Regions from separate parts of the Cryobacterium sp. CG_9.6 genome, predicted to be linked through region 4. Evidence: riboswitches for the same ligand, from Rfam matches in the RefSeq annotation. Region 4 holds a riboswitch; each other region holds the start of a gene.
What was found. Region 4 has a riboswitch for thiamine pyrophosphate ahead of H4V99_RS10930 (ECF transporter S component). Riboswitches for the same ligand answer to the same signal wherever they lie in the genome.
Positions count from the first base shown of each region.

Region 1: another riboswitch for thiamine pyrophosphate. It lies ahead of H4V99_RS16100 (ABC transporter substrate-binding protein); the one in region 4 lies ahead of H4V99_RS10930 (ECF transporter S component).
Region 2: another riboswitch for thiamine pyrophosphate. It lies ahead of thiM (hydroxyethylthiazole kinase); the one in region 4 lies ahead of H4V99_RS10930 (ECF transporter S component).
Region 3: another riboswitch for thiamine pyrophosphate. It lies ahead of H4V99_RS16080 (3-oxoacyl-ACP reductase); the one in region 4 lies ahead of H4V99_RS10930 (ECF transporter S component).

Region 1 is NZ_JARXUZ010000002.1:98,432-103,077, forward strand. Features, by position in the region: gene H4V99_RS16090 (ABC transporter ATP-binding protein) at 1-175, opposite strand, end outside; gene H4V99_RS16095 (ABC transporter permease) at 168-962, opposite strand; gene H4V99_RS16100 (ABC transporter substrate-binding protein) at 970-2,031, opposite strand; TPP riboswitch at 2,070-2,179, opposite strand; gene H4V99_RS16570 (SDR family oxidoreductase) at 2,168-2,452, shown strand; gene thiE (thiamine phosphate synthase) at 2,529-3,173, opposite strand; gene thiO (glycine oxidase ThiO) at 3,321-4,553, shown strand; gene thiS (sulfur carrier protein ThiS) at 4,546-4,646, shown strand, end outside.
Region 2 is NZ_JARXUZ010000001.1:3,049,159-3,053,804, forward strand. Features, by position in the region: gene thiD (bifunctional hydroxymethylpyrimidine kinase/phosphomethylpyrimidine kinase) at 1-466, opposite strand, end outside; gene thiE (thiamine phosphate synthase) at 463-1,128, opposite strand; gene thiM (hydroxyethylthiazole kinase) at 1,125-1,937, opposite strand; TPP riboswitch at 1,929-2,026, opposite strand; gene H4V99_RS14125 (bifunctional GNAT family N-acetyltransferase/ATP-binding protein) at 2,551-3,834, opposite strand; gene H4V99_RS14130 (SDR family oxidoreductase) at 4,346-4,646, shown strand, end outside.
Region 3 is NZ_JARXUZ010000002.1:93,037-97,682, reverse strand. Features, by position in the region: gene H4V99_RS16085 (LLM class flavin-dependent oxidoreductase) at 1-1,184, opposite strand, end outside; gene H4V99_RS16080 (3-oxoacyl-ACP reductase) at 1,198-1,962, opposite strand; TPP riboswitch at 2,019-2,119, opposite strand; gene H4V99_RS16075 (recombinase family protein) at 2,091-2,465, opposite strand; partial or broken gene H4V99_RS16070 (IS1380 family transposase) at 3,655-4,542, opposite strand.
Region 4 is NZ_JARXUZ010000001.1:2,364,404-2,369,049, reverse strand. Features, by position in the region: gene H4V99_RS10955 (VIT1/CCC1 transporter family protein) at 1-138, shown strand, start outside; gene H4V99_RS10950 (dihydrofolate reductase) at 175-678, shown strand; gene H4V99_RS10945 (DNA polymerase IV) at 688-1,956, shown strand; gene H4V99_RS10940 (hypothetical protein) at 1,966-2,238, shown strand; gene H4V99_RS10935 (hypothetical protein) at 2,304-2,486, opposite strand; TPP riboswitch at 2,530-2,637, shown strand; gene H4V99_RS10930 (ECF transporter S component) at 2,686-3,336, shown strand; gene H4V99_RS10925 (ATP-binding cassette domain-containing protein) at 3,340-4,646, shown strand, end outside.

The DNA.
Region 1 (4,646 bases), on a different contig from region 4:
TAATGTTGAACATGGTGCTCTTCCCGCATCCGCTCGGACCGATCACGGCAACGAATTCGCCCGGCTGCGCCGAGAAGGCGACGTCGTCGAGGACCGGCCGTACCTGCCCGCGGCCGAGCGGAAACGACTTACATATTTTGCGCAGTTCGATCTTCGGGGGAGTCGCCTCAGCCATGCCAGCTCCTGCGTTCCTTCGAACTCCAAGGAATGATCGCCCGTTCGGCGACGTAGGTCAACAGGAACAGGCACACGCTCACGAACGCGGTCACCGCAACGGCAGCCAACACAAGATCGGTGCGAAAGGAGTTCTTCATCATCGCCATATAAATGCCCAGGCCTCGCTCGGCGCCGACGTACTCGGCAAAAATGGCACCGGTGACGGCGTAGGCGATTCCGATTCGAAGGGCCGTGAAGAACGAGGGAAGCGCCGACGGAAGACGCACGTACACGAACTGCTTCCACCGGTTGGCCCCCATGCTGCGCAGCAGATTGATCGCGTCCCGATCGGTGCGGTTGAAACCGTCAATCAGTCCGACCGTGACCGGAAAGAATGTCACCAGGGCGATGACGATGACTTTGGGTAGCAGTCCGAATCCGAACCAGATGACCATCAGCGGCGCGATCGCAATGATGGGTATGGCTTGGGATGCCACCAGCAGTGGCACCAGTGCTCGCCGCAGCCCTGGTGAAAAATCGATCAGGATCGCCAGCGTCCACGCGACGGTCAGGGAGACGGCGAAGCCGAGAAACGTTTCTTGCAGGGTGGGGAGCGTATTGTCCCAGATCGCGGTGCGGGCCTCCCAGCCCTGCTGAAGAATGCGTTGCGGTGAGGGCAGGATCGCCGGCTGCACTCCGCCTGCCGTCACCGCCACCTGCCAGGTAATCACGAGCGCGGTAAGGATCGCGGCGGGAGGCGCGAGCGCCGAGAGTACCCTCGTGCGGGGCGCTGGAGCCGGCTTCACGGTGATGCTATTTTTCGCTGAGGTACTGCTCGGTGAACAATGTCGACGTGTCCAGCGATGCCGTGAGCGGTTTGCCGTCTTCGTCGGCCAAGAGGCCGGCACGGTAGAGGAAATCGGCCAGCTGCTGCCAGGTTTCTGCCGACTGAGTGCCCACTTTACCGTTGGCATCTGTGAGGTAGGAAGCGCTCAGTTTTTCCTGGCTTTGGTAAACGAGTTCCGTGTTTTCGAAGACGCCGGGATTGGCATCGATCAAAATCTTCGCCGCGGCATCTGGATGATCGGCGGCGTACTGGTACCCCTGTTGCAGAGCCTGGACGAACTGAGCAGTGGGGACAGGGTGCTTGGCCGTCCAGGCCCGGTTTGCCTCGACGATCACCGAGTATTGGTCCGGTAGGCCATAGTCGTGCAGAGCGAAGAACTTCATCGGGGTGCCACGAAGAGCGGCGTCGATACCCTCCCAGGTGGTGAATGCCGAGGTGAAATCAACTTTGCCGGCATAAAGGGCCTCATAGGCGGAGGTGCCCAGCGTAATTTTCTTAAACTCGCCCGTTCCACCGTCGTTCTTGATGACATCCGCAGCCTCGGTGGGAAAAACTGCGCTGGGGTCTGCCATGCCGAGGGTCTTGCCGTCGAGGTCTTTGGGGCTGCGAATGTCGTCGCGGCTGGCCAGGACCCCGATCGCCGTAGCGTCGTGTTGCAGCACCGACATTACCGAGATGTTGTCCACACCCGCTGCCGCCGCGAAGGTGGCCACGTCCTGAAAGCTGATACCGAAGTCAGCTGAGCCGGCATTGATGAGTGCGTCAGTGGATGACTGGCTGTATGGAAGCACCGTCACCTCAAGTCCCGCCTGCGTGAAGTACCCCTTCTCAAGAGCGACATACAACCCGGTGTGATTGGTATTCGGTGTCCAGTCCAAGGCGAAGGCCACCGGAGTCAACGCGGTAGACGAGTCGGTGCCTGTCGCCGAGCCTGATGCGCAGCCGCTCAAAACGATCGCCGCGGCAAGAGCCAGCGCGCCGCCCGTCACCCTCGACGAGGGCGCACTTTTGGGTAGAGATGTTTGCACTGTCGTGCCCTCCTTGATTGTAGGAATATCAGGGCACGGGATGTGAAAGTTTGCCTCCCTGCGCTGGCATGATCCAGATCAGGTTCGACGGTCGAAGATTGATAATCTTCCTCTCAGCCCGGCTCACCGGACTCCCGTGTTCAAGACGAGTGTAACCAAGAAACAGCCAAGCCTGGACAAACAACGTGTTGGTTCACACTCAATGCGTGCGTACCAAGTCATCGAACATCATTATTGCGCCGCCGAGGAGGTTGCCGCCGAATCCCCACTGCGTCGAGTCACCACCCCGGAAGAGTTTGCAGACGCCGCGCTGTTCTTCGTCTCTACTTGGTCCCGTTCTGTGACGGGACAAAATCTTGTTTTTGACGGTGGCTTTGTCAACTTTTGGTTGACAGTACCAGCCGAGCTGAACCGAAACTAGAAGTAGAACTAGACCGTGTTCCCAGGGATTGGCACTCGGTCGGTGACGATTCAGAACTGAACGCTGAACCTGGACATTAATCCAGTGATGGCAGGTATGCGCGCAGTTCTTTCGCTGCTTCCGAGGGATCCTTCGCCTCGGTGATCGCGCGGACGACAACGACGCGGCTCGCGCCGGCCGTCACGACCTGCTCGATGTTACCGAGATGGATGCCTCCGATAGCAAACCAAGGCACGACACTTTTCTCAACGCGCACCTGGTTGGCGGCGTAGCTCACCAGTTCAGGCCCTACCGCGGCGCGGCCTGGTTTGGTCGGTGTTTCCCAGACCGGGCCGACACAGAAATAGTCCAGACTCAGATCGGTCACTGCCTTGTTCACTTGCTCGGGCGTGTGGGTCGACAAACCGACCATGGTCTTTTCACCCACAAGTCGGCGAGCGAGTGCCAACGGAAGATCTTTTTGGCCAATATGAAAGACCGGAGCCTGAGCGAGAGTCGCTATATCTGCGCGGTCGTTGACGGCCCAAAGCTTGTCATGCCGCTCTGCGGAACTGCGGAGCACCTGGAGAAGTTCTAATTCTTCGGCGGCCTCTACAGTTTTGTCGCGCAACTGAATTATGTCCACGCCTCCTTCAAAGGCCGCGTCGAGAAATGCAGCATAATCACCGCTGACTTTTCGGGCATCGGTGCAGAGATAGAGCTGAGCGCGATCACGAAGCATAGGCCCTACACTAGGGGTGATCTGCGGGAGCCTGCACCGACAAGGGAGACAGGCTGAGAGGGCATCGGTTATTTAGTTACCGGCCGACCGTGTTGTGCAAACAACTCACCTGATCCGGTTAGTACCGGCGGAGGGAAGGAACTGTCTTTGACTAAACCACACGTTTTATGCAGCGTTGATGTCGCTGTGATCGGTGCCGGCATTGTTGGCCTCGGAATCGCTTGGTCAGCGGCGCAGTCTGGGCGAACAGTCATCGTCATCGACCCGGCGCCAGCTTCGGGGGCGACGTATGCAGCCGCAGGTATGCTGGCTCCGGTCAGCGAGCTGCACTATCAAGAAGAGGGTCTGCTGGAACTAACGCTGGCCTCAGCGGCGTTGTATCCATCATTCGTGACCCCCCTGGAAACTGATGGTGCCTGCACTGGATATCAGATCACCAGAACGATTATCGTGGGCGCGGATGCGGCTGACCGGCAAGCGCTGGCTGATCTGCGCCAAGTTCAGCTGAGGCGGGGGCTCGCCGTAGAGCCGCTCACCATTCGTCAGGCCCGGTCTATGGAACCTATGCTCAGTCCCCAGCTGTCCAGCGCCTTCAACGTTGAGCAGGACCATCAGGTTGATCCCCGACAGCTGGCCAAACGGCTGGAGAGCGCCCTTGAGATGTGGGCGAGGCAGAAAGAATGGATGCATAGTCACCTGAGTCGGCAGTCAGCTACTGGACTGCTGCACGAAAACCCGGCGAACACTAGCTCGCGTGTCACCGGCGTCGCCTTGGCTGATGGTTCCACCGTTACCGCGGGCGAGGTGATCGTTGCCAACGGTCTGGCCGCCTCGGACTTGCACGGGCTGCCCGGCTGGCTGAACTTCTCATTGCGTCCGGTGTACGGGGATATTCTGCGCCTGCGCGTTCCGGAACACTTACAGCCTCTGCTGACGGCGACCATCCGTGGTGTTGTGCGCGGTAACCCGGTCTATATCGTGCCGCGCACAGACGGGACTGTGGTGCTGGGGGCCACCTCTCGCGAAGACGGGTCTGCTGCAGTGTCAGCCGGTGGAGTCCATCAATTATTGCGTGACGGCCAGGTTCTAGTGCCCGCTGTGGCGGAGCTGGAACTCATAGAAATCACAGCCCGTGCGCGGCCGGGAACACCCGACAATGCGCCATTGCTCGGACGTGTCTCGGGCGATTCCGCGCAGCTTGGCGATGACATTGCGGGACTGATCATCGCCACGGGTTTCTTCCGCCACGGTGTGCTGTTGACACCCATAGCGGCGCAAGTGTGTCGGCAACTGCTCGACGGTACGCCCGACGCCCGCTGGAACCGCTTCCGACCGGACCGATTTTCACTATCAATCCCACGAAAGGCACCTCATGACTGACACCCAGTTGGCCACCATCACCGTGAACGGAACAGCGCAGGCGTTCGCGTACGGAGAAACCGTCACGGATGTCATCGCGACTGTAACCGGACG
Region 2 (4,646 bases), 680 kb from region 4:
GGTTCGGCGTAACAACATGGGCGAGGGAGAGCAGCTCGCGCAGGGCCGCCTCTGCCGGTTCGTCAAGTAGGCGGTCGCCGCTCGTGGCGACCATCACCGGGTCGAGCACCACAATGGGCGGGCGGATGCGTCGCAGCCACCCGCTGACCTCGTCGATCACGTGCGCGTTGGAGAGCATGCCAATCTTGACCGCATCAATAACCACGTCGTCGCTGACCGCATCGAGTTGCTCTCGCAGAAAAGACACCGGCGGCACGTGCACGGCTCGCACACCCTGCGTGTTTTGGGCCACAAGCGCGGTGACCACGGCCATGCCGTAGCCGCCGTTGGCCGAGATGCTCTTAAGGTCGGCCTGAATGCCGGCACCGCCCGTGGGATCGGTTCCGGCAATGCTCAGCACCCGCGCAATCCGGCCCCCGCCCGGCCCAACTTTGGCCGCGCCCGCCCGCCCCGGCCGGACGCTCACGCGGCACCAGCCCAGGCCTGGGCGAAGGCCCGAGTAGCTTCTTCGGGGTCGGCCGCGGCGCAGATGGCCGACACCACGGCCATTCCCGCCGCTCCGGCGGCTCGCAGCGCCCCGGTATCGGCGAGACCGACACCGCCAATGGCCACACACGGCAACGACGTGGTAGCCGCGAGGCGTGCAAATCCGGCCACACCGAGCGGCTCCGGGTGGTCTTTCTTCGTGAGTGTGGGGCGGATCACGCCCATCCCGAGGTAGTCCACGGTTCCGGGTGCAAGCGCGTGCACCGCGTTCAGATGCGCCGGGTGGTTCGCCGTGAGGCCGAGCAGGGCGAGCGGGCCGATGAGCGTGCGTACGGCATCCGCTGGCAGGTCGGACTGGCCAACATGCACGCCGTCCACCGCCGCGCCAGCTGCCCGGGCCGCGAGGTACACGTCAACCCGGTCGTCAATCACGAGGGCGCACCGCCCGTCCGTGAGACGCGCCGCCGCCAGCAGCAGCGCATACAGTTCCCGCGTGGACGCGGTCTTATCGCGAATCTGCACGATGGACACTCCCCCCGCCACCGCGCTCTCAATCACCCCGAGCACGCCACGCGCACCGCTCAGGCCTGGGTCGGTCACCAAATAGGTGGATAGATCAGCGGATGCGCGCCGCACGCTCACGAGATCACCGCTAACGTGCGCACGTCTTCCGTCGTCACCGCGGCGAGGGCATCGAGGAACGCCACCGAAAAGCTGCCCGGCCCGCTGGCGACGAGCGCGGCCTGCTGCGCCGCAATCGTGTACACCGCGCACGCGGCGACGGTCGTGGCGAGCCGATTGACATGCAGAGACGCAAAGGCCGCCATCACCGCCCCGAGGGCGCAGCCGCCGCCGGTAATGCGGGTGAGGAGGGGCGTGCCGTTGGTGATGCGCACATCCGCTTCGCCATCGGTCACGATGTCGACCGCACCCGATATGGCCACGATCGATCCAAACTCGCGGGCCAGCGACCGCCCGGCTGCCAGCGCCGATTCGCCTCCGTCGGTGGCGTCGACGCCGCGCCCGCCCGCGCCCACTCCGGCGAGCGCCAGAATTTCGGAGGGATTGCCGCGAATAATCGTGGGTCGCAGCGCAACGAGCTCGTGCGCGAGTGCGGTGCGCACCGGCAATGCGCCAATGGCCACCGGGTCGAGCACCCACGGCGTACCCGAAGCGGATGCCGCCCGCGCCGTCGCGAGCATCGCCACGCGCTGCTCGGCGTGCGGCGTGCCCAGGTTCACGAGCAGCCCGCTGGCGAGGGGGGCGAACATCTCGGCTTCCGTGGGCAGGTCAACCATGGCAGCCGACACTCCCAGGGCAAGCAACGCGTTGGCCGTGAAGTTGGTCACCACGGCATTGGTGATGCACTGCACGAGCGGAGTTGTGCGGCGCAGATCGGTGAGGAGCTGTGCCGTGGCACGAGCATGGTCGTTCAACAAGCGAGAGTTCACTCGCGACATCCCTTCGCTAGTTCTGACTAGATCAGGTTCAACGGGTGTGTTCTCAGCCCTCGATCGCGACGGCACCCCGTGTCACACGTCCACCCTAGCGGGGCGGGCTATGCGTGTCCGTCTCCGGCCTTTGTTGTTGTCGCTACTTCAGGAGATCCTCCGAAACACGCACCCGCCGCCCCGGAAACACGCGGCAGGTGACCGGCGCCCGGCCGGATCTCCTGAACTAGCAACCAGGACTGGCCGCGCTGGCCCTCTGCGAGGCCCCCGCCGGGCGTGCTGCACCAGGCCTGTCCGCATCGGTCACGCCCGCCCCCCGTCGTTACTTCAGGAGATCCCCCGAACCACGCGCCCAGCGCCCCGGAAACACGCGGCACACGACTTGCGCCCCGCCGGATCTCCTGAACTAGCAACCACAACCGCCAGACAGACCGCCGCACAGGCTGCCACGGGCCCTTCCCGCACGCGCAGCAGCACGCTGCCCAACCTCGATCACGCCCGCCGCAAGTCGCTACTTCAGGAGATCCCCCGAAACAGGCACCCAGCGCCCGCGGAAACACGCGGCACATCACCCGACCCGAGCCATATCTCCTGAACTAGCAACCACACCCACCTACAGCCGGGCGAGGCGCTCGATATCCTCAAGGAACTCAGCGGCGACCTCGGCCGACACGGTCGTTCGGGTGGACAAGATGGCATCCTCATAGTCCGCTGTGCTCGGTCCTGCCATGGCGGAGGTGTCGGCAGAATCCAGCGACTGCTCGAGTGCGTTCTGTGACGCCCGGTGGGCGGCGTACTCGATGTCGGCCGGGGAGAACCCCTCGCTCTTCTCCACCAGAGTGGCGAGATCGACGACACCGACCACGGCCGACGGAATGTACCCGGCCCAGATGGCTTCGCGAGCGGCCACATCCGGAAGCCCGATCGGAATCACGTAGTCAAAACGTCCGTGGCGGAGGAAGGCCGAGTCGAGGGCGCGAATGAAGTTCGTGGCACAGACGAGCAGCCGGTCGGGCTGATCCCGGAACGCCGGAATGATCTTCAGCAGCTCATTAGTTACGCCCTGCATAGCCGAGGGCGGGTCACCCTGACGCTGGGCAGCGATCTCCTCCACCTCGTCGATGAACACCACGGCATGCTCGAGTTCGGCGATCTTCAGGAACGTTTCGCGCAGCGCGCCGGCCAGACCCTGCGGGTCGGCAGCGAGACGGGACGGGAACACCTCCACGAACGACCACTCCAGCCGCGACGCAATGGCCTTGGCAAACGTGGTCTTGCCGGTTCCGGGAGGGCCAAACAGCACCACGGCCTTGGGCGCCGAGACGCCATACTGCTCGGCCAGGTCGGGGTTGGCCAGCGGCAGCACGAGGCGCCGTTCGAGCAGCTCCTTCTCCCGTTGCATGCCGCCCACCTTGCTCCACAGGTTGCGCGGCAGCACACGACCGCCTAGCTCGGTGAGCAGCTTGAGTTCCTGACGCTGCACGGGAATGTGCCGTTCGAAGTAGCGCAGGTTGTGTTTCATTTCGAAGCCGCGGTTGAGGAAGGCATCCACTCGCGTTTCGCTTTCGGGCATCAACGCCGACAGTTTGGTCATACCGTCGGGCGCCATGCGCGTTTCGAGGGCGGCGAGGAGCCCGGTACCGATGCCGATGCCCTGCCATTTGCGGGCGGTTGCAAGAAATACGATCCAGCCCTGCGCGTGCGCGGCGCGACCCACGGCGGCACCGATCACCTCGTCACCGTGCACGGCGACGACCGCGTAGTCCTTCTGACAGGAGGCAAGCACCTCCGAGAGTCCGTAGACCGGCTCCGTATCGGATGCCTTGATCTCCTCCCACAGGCGCAGAATCCCGTCAAGATCATCGGAGTGAAAATCGCGCAGCCGCCAGCCGGTCATTCTGTACCTCACATCATTGGGTGTGGTGCCAATCTACGGCACTGCCCACCGGCGCCGACTCCGCGAGACCGCCCACCTCGCAGCACGTGCCGGACCCACCGCTGCCACCGGCCACCCCTCGCCGGTGCCTCCCGCGCCCGCCACCACCGCTCAAGCGGAAGCCGATGTCACAGCGGATGCCGTCAGCCTCCGCCGTACCGCCGCCATCGAGTCGATTTCTGGGTCCACCCCCAAACTCCGTGAACGCTGCTTTCGCGAGGACTGGGTCGTCAGGTGGGCAACGAGAAACCGAATTGCGCATGGCTGCGCCCACATCAGTCTCCAGATCATCCGGGCCACAGCGTCGGGTCAGACGCGCTCGACAGACGCGCACCGACCAGCAGCAAAAGACCAGCAGTGCCAAAATGCCTGCGCCTAGATTCCCAGAACACACTAGATTGGCCGTACCGAACCACGACTCGTACATCACAGGTGTGCACCGAAGCAATGCACACCCAGTCTGGAGACACTCATGGCAACGTACGACGTCGACAACCGCTCCGCCATCATCACCGGAGCCGGCTCCGGCATCGGTCGGGCCGTAGCCCTCGAACTCGCCGCCAACGGCGCGTCCGTTGTCGTCGCCGACCTCCATGCCGACACAGCGGATGCCGTCGTCGCCGAAATTATCGCCGCCGGAGGCATCGCGGTCGCGTTTGCCGGCGACTCGAGCGACCCGGCCATTGCCGAGGGAGCCATTGCCGTGGCCAACGCCCTCGCTCCCCTGAAGATCGCGGTCAACAACGCCGGCATTGGTGGCCCGGCCGCTTCCA
Region 3 (4,646 bases), on a different contig from region 4:
TCCGGCAGCAGCGGCGGCATGACATTGAAGCCGTCTGCGGCAAGGGAATGAAACCACACTTCGATTTGATCGGCGATCTGCTCGGGCGTTCCGACCATGGTGCAATGCCCACCGCCGGCGGCGAGCCGGCCCAGTAACTGCCTGACCGTGGGCTGTTCAGCCTGGATAATTCGTAGGATGGTCGCATACCGGCCCTGCGGCCCGGTGAAGCCAGCCAGCGGCGGCAGCGCCGGCACCGGCGCATCCAAATCCCAGTTGCTGCAATCCTGTTGCACGAACGTTCCCAGCTGCACGAGCGACTGCTCGGTCGGTAGGAGGGCGTCGATCTCCGCCTGCTTCGCCCGCGCCTGCGCCTGTGTGGACCCCACATAGGTGACGAGGCCGGGCATGATCAACACCGCATCCGGATCGCGGCCGGCTACGGCAATGCGCCTCTTCACATCCTGGTAATACTCCTGCCCGCTGGCGAGGTCATATGCCACCGCATAGATACCTTCGGCATAACGGGCGGCCAACTCCCGGCCAGGGCCGGAGGCGCCGGCCTGGAACAGTACCGGTCGACCTTGCGGCGGGCGCGGCACCGTCAGTGGGCCGTCCACCCGGAAGTGTTCGCCGGAGTGGCCGATCGCTTGCACCCGGGCCGGGTCAGCATAGAGACCTCCGCGGTCCAGGACCAGAGCATCGTCCTCCCACGAATCCCACAATTTCAGTGCCACCTCGATGAACTCCGCTGCCCGGCTGTAGCGCTGGTCGTGGGAGGGCAGCACGTCCATTCCATGGTTGCGGGCTTCGGCGTCAAACATGGAAGTGACCACGTTCCAGCCAATGCGCCCCTTACTAATGTGATCCAACGATGCAAGCATGCGCGCCGCGTGAAAAGGCGTAAAAAAGGTCGCCGAGATAGTGCTGACCAGCCCGATCCGACTCGTCGCCCGCGCCATCGCGGCCATCGCCGTCAACGGCTCAAGAAACCACCGCGGGCCGGTGCTCACATCATTGACGGCGTGCCCGTCGGCGAAGAACACGGCGTCAAAGAAGCCACGTTCAGCGCTTTGGGCGAGCCGTTCATAGAAACTGATGTCCCCCAACTGCTCGATGGGCGACTGCGGCCGCCGCCAGGCGGCACCGTGGTGGCCACAACCCATAAGGAACGCATTGAAGTGGAGCTGGCGCGGGGCCGACATAACCGGCGCGGCCCTAGTTCATCACCAAGCCGCCGTCGACCACCAGGTTCTGACCGGTGACCGACCGCGCCCAGGGGGAAGCAAAAAAAAGTACCGCATCGGCAAATTCGGCCAGGGTTGTCACCCTGCGCAGCGGGGTAGACGCGGCAATGAAGTCGAACACGTCCTCGGGGGTGGCCGCGCTGGCATCCGTGGTGCGCAACAGCCCACCGGAGACCATGTTCACAGCAATGTTATGCAGGCCAAGATCTGAGGCAAGGGTGCGGGTCAGGGAGAGCAGGGCAGCCTTGGCGGCCGTGTAGTCGTGGTACGGCACCACCGGGTTTTGAAACAGGTTCGTGCCGATGTTGATAATGCGGCCGAACCCGACCTCACGCATGCCTGCCAGCGCCTGCTGCGTCGTGTTCAGGGCACCGCGGACACTGCCAGAGAACTGCGCCTCAAACTCGTCCCAACTGATGTCGGCAGCGCCAGAGCGAGCATCGCCGTTAAAACTGAAATCGGCCAACGCGTTATTGACCACCGTTGTCACAGGAGACCCAAAATATGCCTGAGCCTGCGTGAATATTGCCGCGACCTGGGATCGGTCGGTCACGTCAGCCCGCACAGCAAAAGCATGTTCACGGCCATATCTAGCAGCCAGGGTCTCCGCCGCTGCGGCGCTGTTGCGATAGTTAATGACTACCCGGGCACCCTGAGCCGCGAAAGCGTGCACGATGCTTGTACCCAAGCCGCGTCCGCCGCCGGTGACCAGGACAATCTGTTCTGCTATTTGCATGATTTTCTTCACCTTGGGTAAGGCGAAAGGACGAGATCCGGCACCAATACGGTGCACGTAATTCTCCGTGACATCCCTTCGCTAGTTCGAACTAGATCAGGTTCAACGGGTGTCATCTCAGCCAACCGTCATACAGTCGGCACCCCGTGTCGCTGAAAATGAGTATACGCAACCGCCTGGTATCGGCGAATCCGCGTCCTGAACTCATCAACTGCCGGGATGCCCTGGTCTAGTATTACCAGGTCAACGCCGCGCGCCTGCAGGGTGTTGGATAACTCGATGAGGTTTTCCAACGACCGGCCGAGCCGGTCGAGTTTAGTCACCACGATTTGATCGCCAGCCCGGTTGGCCGAGAGTAGAGCTTTGTCGAGTTCGGGTCGGCCGGCGAGGGTCTCCGACGCTGTGTCGAGGAAGACCTGTTCGCAACCGGCCCCGGTCAGGGCATCGTGTTGGGCTTCGGGGTGCTGGTCTCGGGTGGAGACCCGGCCGTATCCAATTGGCATAACAAAACCGCATCACCAACTCGGTAGTGCGTTACATAGACGGGTACACGCCAAGTATTACAAAACCCACCCTGTGATTCCGCGACCAACTGAACCTGTCCCGGAGTGTCGTGCGAACGATCATTACCGAACACCACACGTCACAAAACATCAGCGTCGGCGGCCTGAGGCGCGCCGGTTTCATCTAAACGCCGCAACGTCGACACGTTATTGTCGCGCTGAGTGAATCGGCACGTTGACGCCAACACCGTGGATAAAATCTAAGCCGGAAAAACTGACACAAACGAGGCGACCGCCGACTCGAAATGATCGAACATGACATGTCGCCGCGGTGCTTCTATGTTCATGACTTCAAAAACGGAACCACGTTTTTCGATGTAACCCAGCACCTTCTCGGGCGACCTTTCATGGCAGCGTCGATCGCTCACACGCCATTCATGATCGGACAGACTACGGACCTCGAGATCTCCCGTTGCACACGGTTTATGACCCTGATTCGACATTGAATCTCCTCGTGATGAGCGGTCCAGACCGGCGGTACCTCGACCAGCTCCGATGCCGCTTGCACCACCCTCTAACATACCCCCGCCCCTTGGCAGCATGCCGTTGCCGGCAAATACACCGCCCAATTGTCGTTATCGGGCAGTGCTGCGCAAAGGCTTCCCGCAGACTGTGCGACCGGCGGGCGGCGCCTATTTTGGCCAAGATCTTGATCTGGTCGGGCTCACACTCGATGAAACTTTTGGCGTTGCGGACCTGCTGAACGCAGCATTTCGTAACCCCCTGCGTGTCAGGATCGGGTGAGGCCAGTAGCTAATAGCAAGTCCGCCGTGTTGCAGGGGCGAGAACTAGGAACTGATTCACCATGTCCAGCCCATCAATAAGCGTCGTGCGCGACGATAGTCCTATGAACAACAGCATTCCCGAAGGGCCAAGATCGGGTGGTCCGACGCGGAGGCGTTCGATCACTCCGGCGCAAAAGCTTGTCCACCTTGCCGCTTACGATGTCGCGACGGCCACGAATAAGCCTGAATCCACCGGTCGGCGTCTGAAGGAATCCTGATTTTGGTTTGGCGAGGTTTTGGCGTTTCGGGCGTGGGTGTGGTCCGGGGCTCGCGGCCCGGGGTGTTCCACTGGTGTTCCTGTTGATGTGGATGTAGGCGGGTCGTCTCGGGCGGAAGTTCTGGTTGAACAGGGCCGTCCAGGGTTTCTCCCAGGGCCAGTGTTCGGGCAGGTGCAGGGTGATGCGCCTCGCGGAGGTCGAGATTCTGGCGGGGACGCTGATAAGTTTCCGGCGGATCGTTGCGGTGGTCGCTCAGGCAAGACCGTTTCCCTCGGTCGTCGCAGCGGCGCGGGTGCGGTTAAGCACCATCACGGCCATGACCAGCCAGGCCGCATAGGCGGTGAAACCGCCTGAGGGTAGGTGCGCCAGAGCGCTGCTCCTCAGGTCGGAATTCACGAGTTCTACCGTGGCGTGGGCGCGGTGGGTTTTGTCGGCGGTGACGGTGTCGAGGGTGCTGGTGGTGAAGAAAGCGTGGGACCGGTGGGTGTCGAACAGGGTTGGCTGGTCGACGTTTTTCTTGTTCAGTTCCGGGATCCGCCGCACGACCAAGCGCCCGGTGATCTGCTCGTTCTTCTTGCGGGACGTGAACGCGGTGAACGGGACCTCGGCGACTTCGGCGTTACTGATCCACGTTTTGGTGCCCTCGTCGTAGATGGCGTTGGTGTATTCAATTGCTGTCCAGGCAGTGCCGGGGATCGTTCCGATTGCTCGTTTGATGGCGGGGTCCATGCGGGCGGTGACCGAAACGTCGGCACCAGCTTTCAGGGCCGCGCTGATTGAGGCGTGATCGTAGAAGGCAGAGTCGGCACGAAAGGGCACGCGTGCCGTGTCGGCTCCGCGGAGCCGTTTGGTCGTAGCCAGGGCGTCTCTGATGGGGCGTGCGGCGCCGCGCGGTGATCGGCAGGAACCGCGGCGCAGTCGCTGGCCGATGATGATCGGCGCTGATACGTCGGTCTTGACTGTCGCGAGGATGGCGTTGAGGCCGCGCACCCCGGAGCACCCGTAGCCAATCCCGCACGGGCGGCCAATTTCATGATCGGGACCAACCCAGCGGACGATACAAGATTCGGGTCGGTGAATGATGCAGAAACGGCGCGGTTGGTGTGGGAAACTTGCAT
Region 4 (4,646 bases):
CTCGGAACGGGCGCCGTCGTGGGGTTGCTGTCGGGCGGACCGCCCCTGCGCCGTGCCCTGCGTCAGCTGGTCATCGGCCTCGCGGCGGCCGGTGTGACGTATGCGCTGGGTTTGGCCTTCGGCACCACGGTTGGCTAACGATGCACCCCGATGCGGAGACGCTGTGGTGACGGCGTGCTGACGCTCGTGTGGGCACAGAGCCGCAACGGCATCATCGGGCGCGATGGGGTGTTGCCGTGGCACCTCCCCGAAGACCTGGCGCACTTTGCCGCTCTCACGCGCGGCGGGGCTGTTCTGATGGGACGCCGAACCTGGGACTCTCTACCGGCACGATTTCGTCCCCTGCCCGACAGACTCAACATCGTGCTCACGCGCACAGCCGGGTGGCGCGCGGAGGGGGCATCCGTTGCTCACTCGGCGCAGGCGGCGCTGGAGTTAGCCTCGGGCCACACGCTCTGGGTAATTGGTGGGCGCGAGGTGTTCAACCTGGTTCTACCGCAGGTCACCCGGCTCGAGGTGACCGAGATCAATGCGGACATTGCCGGAGACACCGAGGCGCCGCCACTCGACTCGATGTGGAGCACCGAGAGCGCAGATCCGGCCACGGGATGGCACACGTCGAGCACCGGACTCGAATATCGCTTTGTGCGTTACACCCGGGCATCGACCGAGAGTTAGAGTTTCTGCATGGGCAAGCAGGACGGCAGTGAACGGCAGGTCTCGACCGCTGACGTCGACGATTCCACGGCCACGATTTTGCATGTTGACCTCGACGCTTTCTTTGTTTCCGTGGAGCTACTTGACCACCCGGAGTTTGCCCACCAACCGGTGATCGTGGGACACCGCGGTGGTCGTTCCGTCGTGACGGCGGCAAACTACATTGCGCGGCGGTTCGGCGTGAACTCCGCGATGCCCATGCTGCTGGCGCTGCGCAAATGCCCGCAGGCCGTGGTGCTCGAGCCGCACATGGCCGCGTACCAGCACTACTCCGAACGGGTCATGAGCATCTTCGACGACGTGACACCGCTCGTGGAACGCCTCGGCATCGACGAGGCATTTCTGGACGTGGCCGGCGCGCGCCGCCTGCACGGTTCTCCCGCTGTGATTGCGGAGCTGATACGTGCCCGCGTCTTCGCCGAGACCGGCCTGGTCTGTTCGGTGGGCGCGGCATCCACAAAATTTATCGCCAAGCTCGCCTCCGGGCTGGCCAAACCCAACGGTCTGCTCGTTGTGCCGGCTGAGCAGACGCTCAACTTTCTGCATCCGCTTCCGGTGAAATTCATGTGGGGCGTGGGGGCCACAACCGAGGAAGCCCTCGTTCGGCTGGGGCTCCGTACCATCGGCGATATTGCCCGCCTGCCCCTGCCCGCGCTGCAGCGGGCCGTGGGGGAGGCCTCCGGACACAAGCTGCACGAGCTGTCATGGGGGAGGGATGGCCGTGGTGTCACGCTGGTACGCGAGGAGAAGAGCGTGGGACACGAGACTACATTCGAGTACGACATGACGGATGCCGCGGCGCTGCGCAGCGAGCTGCTGCGGCTCTCCGATGCGGTCGCCGTGCGTCTGCGACGAGGGGGCCTGGTGGGGAGGCGCGTGGTGCTGAAACTGCGCTACCCGGACTTCACCACCGTGACGCGCTCCCGCACTCTGGCGGATCCGAGCAACGTAGGTCGCCGCATCTACGAGGAGGTGAGTGCGGCTTTTGAGCTGCTCGCGGCACCGGGAATTCGGGTGCGCCTGATTGGCGTGCGCATGGAACAGCTCTCACCGGAGGACAGCGCGGGCCTGGCCCTGTGGGATCCCGACGAAGACTGGCGCGAGGCCGAGCGCGCTGTCGACACCGTGACGGCGAAGTTCGGCCGTGGAGCCGTTCGCCCCGCCTCGCACATTGCGCCCACCTCACGCACCGCGCCCACTTCTCACACCGCGCCGGGAGCCGAGCCCAACCCGGGGTAGCCTGTTGTCATGACTAGCCTTCCGGAAAAGCTCGCAGAAATGTCCCGTTCAGCCGGCGTGAAGTCCGCCTACGGTGATCCGATTCAGATCGACGGGGTCACGCTGGTGCCCGTGGCGATCGTGAACTACGGTTTCGGCGGCGGAGACTCCGGCGACCAGGGTTCGGGCGGCGGCGGAGGTGGCGCTGCGATACCGATCGGCGCCTACGTGAAGTCGGCGGGCACCGTGCGGTTTGAACCGAACGTCATTTCACTGCTGGCCGTCGGCATCCCCTTCATCTAGGTGACGGGCCGTGTGCTGATCCGCATCATCCGCGCCCTGAAGAAGTAGGTCACCGAGAGCAGAAACTACGGGTTGCGCCGTCGACGCGAGCGGGGCCAGCGCGGCCGCAGCAGACGGCGCAGCCAGAGCGGCCAGTGCCAGGTGTCGTGCACGGGCAAACCCCTGGCAATGCGGCGCCGGCGACGAAGCGACGCCCGCAACAGCACCAGCATGATCGTCGCGGCGACGACCACAACCAGCATGCTCATGTACCCAAACCCATTCCGTGAGTCTAAGCGGGCAGCTAGACTGATGCTGAACACGGGAGTCCGGTTAACCGGGCTGAGAGGAAGCTAGCAGCTTCGACCGTCGAACCTGATCCGGATCATGCCGGCGCAGGGAGACTTCTCGTACCCGTGCCCCATCTGGGTCATCTTCCGATGATCCATCTTCGGAAAGGGCACGACAATGAACACAACCTCTACCCCCCTCGCAACACATCCGACGGCGACCAAGACCCGCACCTATCGCTGGCGCGTCGTGGACATCGTGGTCGCCAGTGTCATCGGCGTCGCGAGCGGCGTCATCTTCTGGGCCTGGGGCCTGGCCTGGACGCCGTTGAGCAGCCTCCTGGCCTTCACGCCGGGTCTCGGCGGTCTGCTGGCCGGCGGCTGGCTCTTCGCCGGAGTGCTCGGCGGACTTATCATTCGTAAGCCCGGCGCGGCCCTCTATACCGAGGTCATTGCCGCCGTCGTATCCATGCTCATCGGCACCCAGTGGGGCTTTGCCACTCTGATCTGGGGTGTGCTGCAGGGCCTCGGCGCCGAGCTGGTCTTCGCCCTGTTCTTCTACGCCAACTATCGGCTGGGAGTCGCCCTCCTCGCCGGCGCCGGCGCCGGGCTGGCTGTTGCGCTCTTGGACACCACCATCAGCTACGCGGCGCTCGACATGGGCTTCAAGACCGTGTACTTCGTGACGGCCATCATCTCGGGCACGGTGTTCGCCGGGCTGCTGTCCTGGCTTGCGGTGCGAGGACTGGCCCGAACGGGTGCGCTCAGCCGGTTTGCCAGCGGACGCGAGGTCACCCGCACCGTGGGCGCGGCGCCGACCGCGCTGTAGGGGATGACCACGATCATCTCCGATACCCGGGTCACCCCCGCCCGCATCACGGCCCGCGGCTGGGGCTGGCGGCACGCCGGCCGTTCCCGACCGGCCGTGTCGGCCCTCGACCTCGATATTGCACCGGGGGAGCGCGTGCTCCTTCTCGGGCCCAGCGGGGCCGGAAAGAGCACTCTGATGCACGCGCTTGCCGGCGTGCTCGGTGATGACGAGGACGGTGACTCCGCAGGCGACCTGCTGGTCGACGGTCGACGCGCTGCGGATGCCCGTGGCCGGGTTGGGTTGGTTCTGCAAGACCCCGATTCCCAGGTGGTTCTGGCACGAATCGGCGATGACGTGGCGTTTGGCTGTGAGAACCTTGCGGTTCCCCGTGCCGAGATCTGGCCGCGAGTGCGGGCCGCCCTGGCGGCCGTGGGGCTGGACCTGCCCCTGGACCACCCCACGTCTGCGCTGAGCGGGGGTCAGAAGCAGCGTTTGGCCCTCGCCGGGGTTCTCGCCATGTCGCCGGGGCTTCTACTGCTCGATGAGCCCACCGCCAACCTCGACCCGGCCGGTGTGGTTGAGGTTCGGGATGCGGTGGTGCGGGGACTCGACCGCTCCGGCGCAACGCTCATTGTCATTGAGCATCGCGTAGCGGTGTGGCAAGACGGGGTGGACCGGGTGATTGTGCTGGACCCCGCCGGTGGGGTGATGGCCGACGGCCCCACCGCGCAGGTGCTGGCCAACGAGGGGGAACGCCTGTCACGGGCCGGTGTCTGGGTACCCAACGTGGCACTGCAATTGCCGGTTCGACGGGCCCGCCCGGCGGAGACGGGAGACCTCCTGCTCCACGCGGAGGAGCTGATGGTGGGCCGGGTGCCGTTCGCGCGTCGGCGGGCCGAGGTCGTGGCTCGGGACATTACCCTCGACATCCGCTCGGGGCTTGCCACCGCCGTGACCGGTCCCAACGGTGCGGGCAAGTCGACCCTCGCGCTCACCCTCGCCGGGCTCCTCGCGCCAGCCGGGGGAACGCTTGCGGCCGGGTCAGCTCTGGCTAACGGTGTCGGTTCGCACCCCGTGCGCTGGCGCTCCACGCAGCTGCTCACCCGGATTGGCACCGTCTTTCAAGACCCCGAACACCAGTTTTTAGCCGCCACGGTGCGCGATGATCTGGCCATCGGACCGCGCGCGCTGCACCTGAGCGTGGCCGAACAGACCACTCGCGTGGATGAGCTTCTGCAACGGCTGCGGCTGGACCACCTGGCTGAGGCGAACCCGTTCACCCTCTCGGGCGGGGAAAAGCGGCGACTCTCCGTGGCAACGGTGTTGGC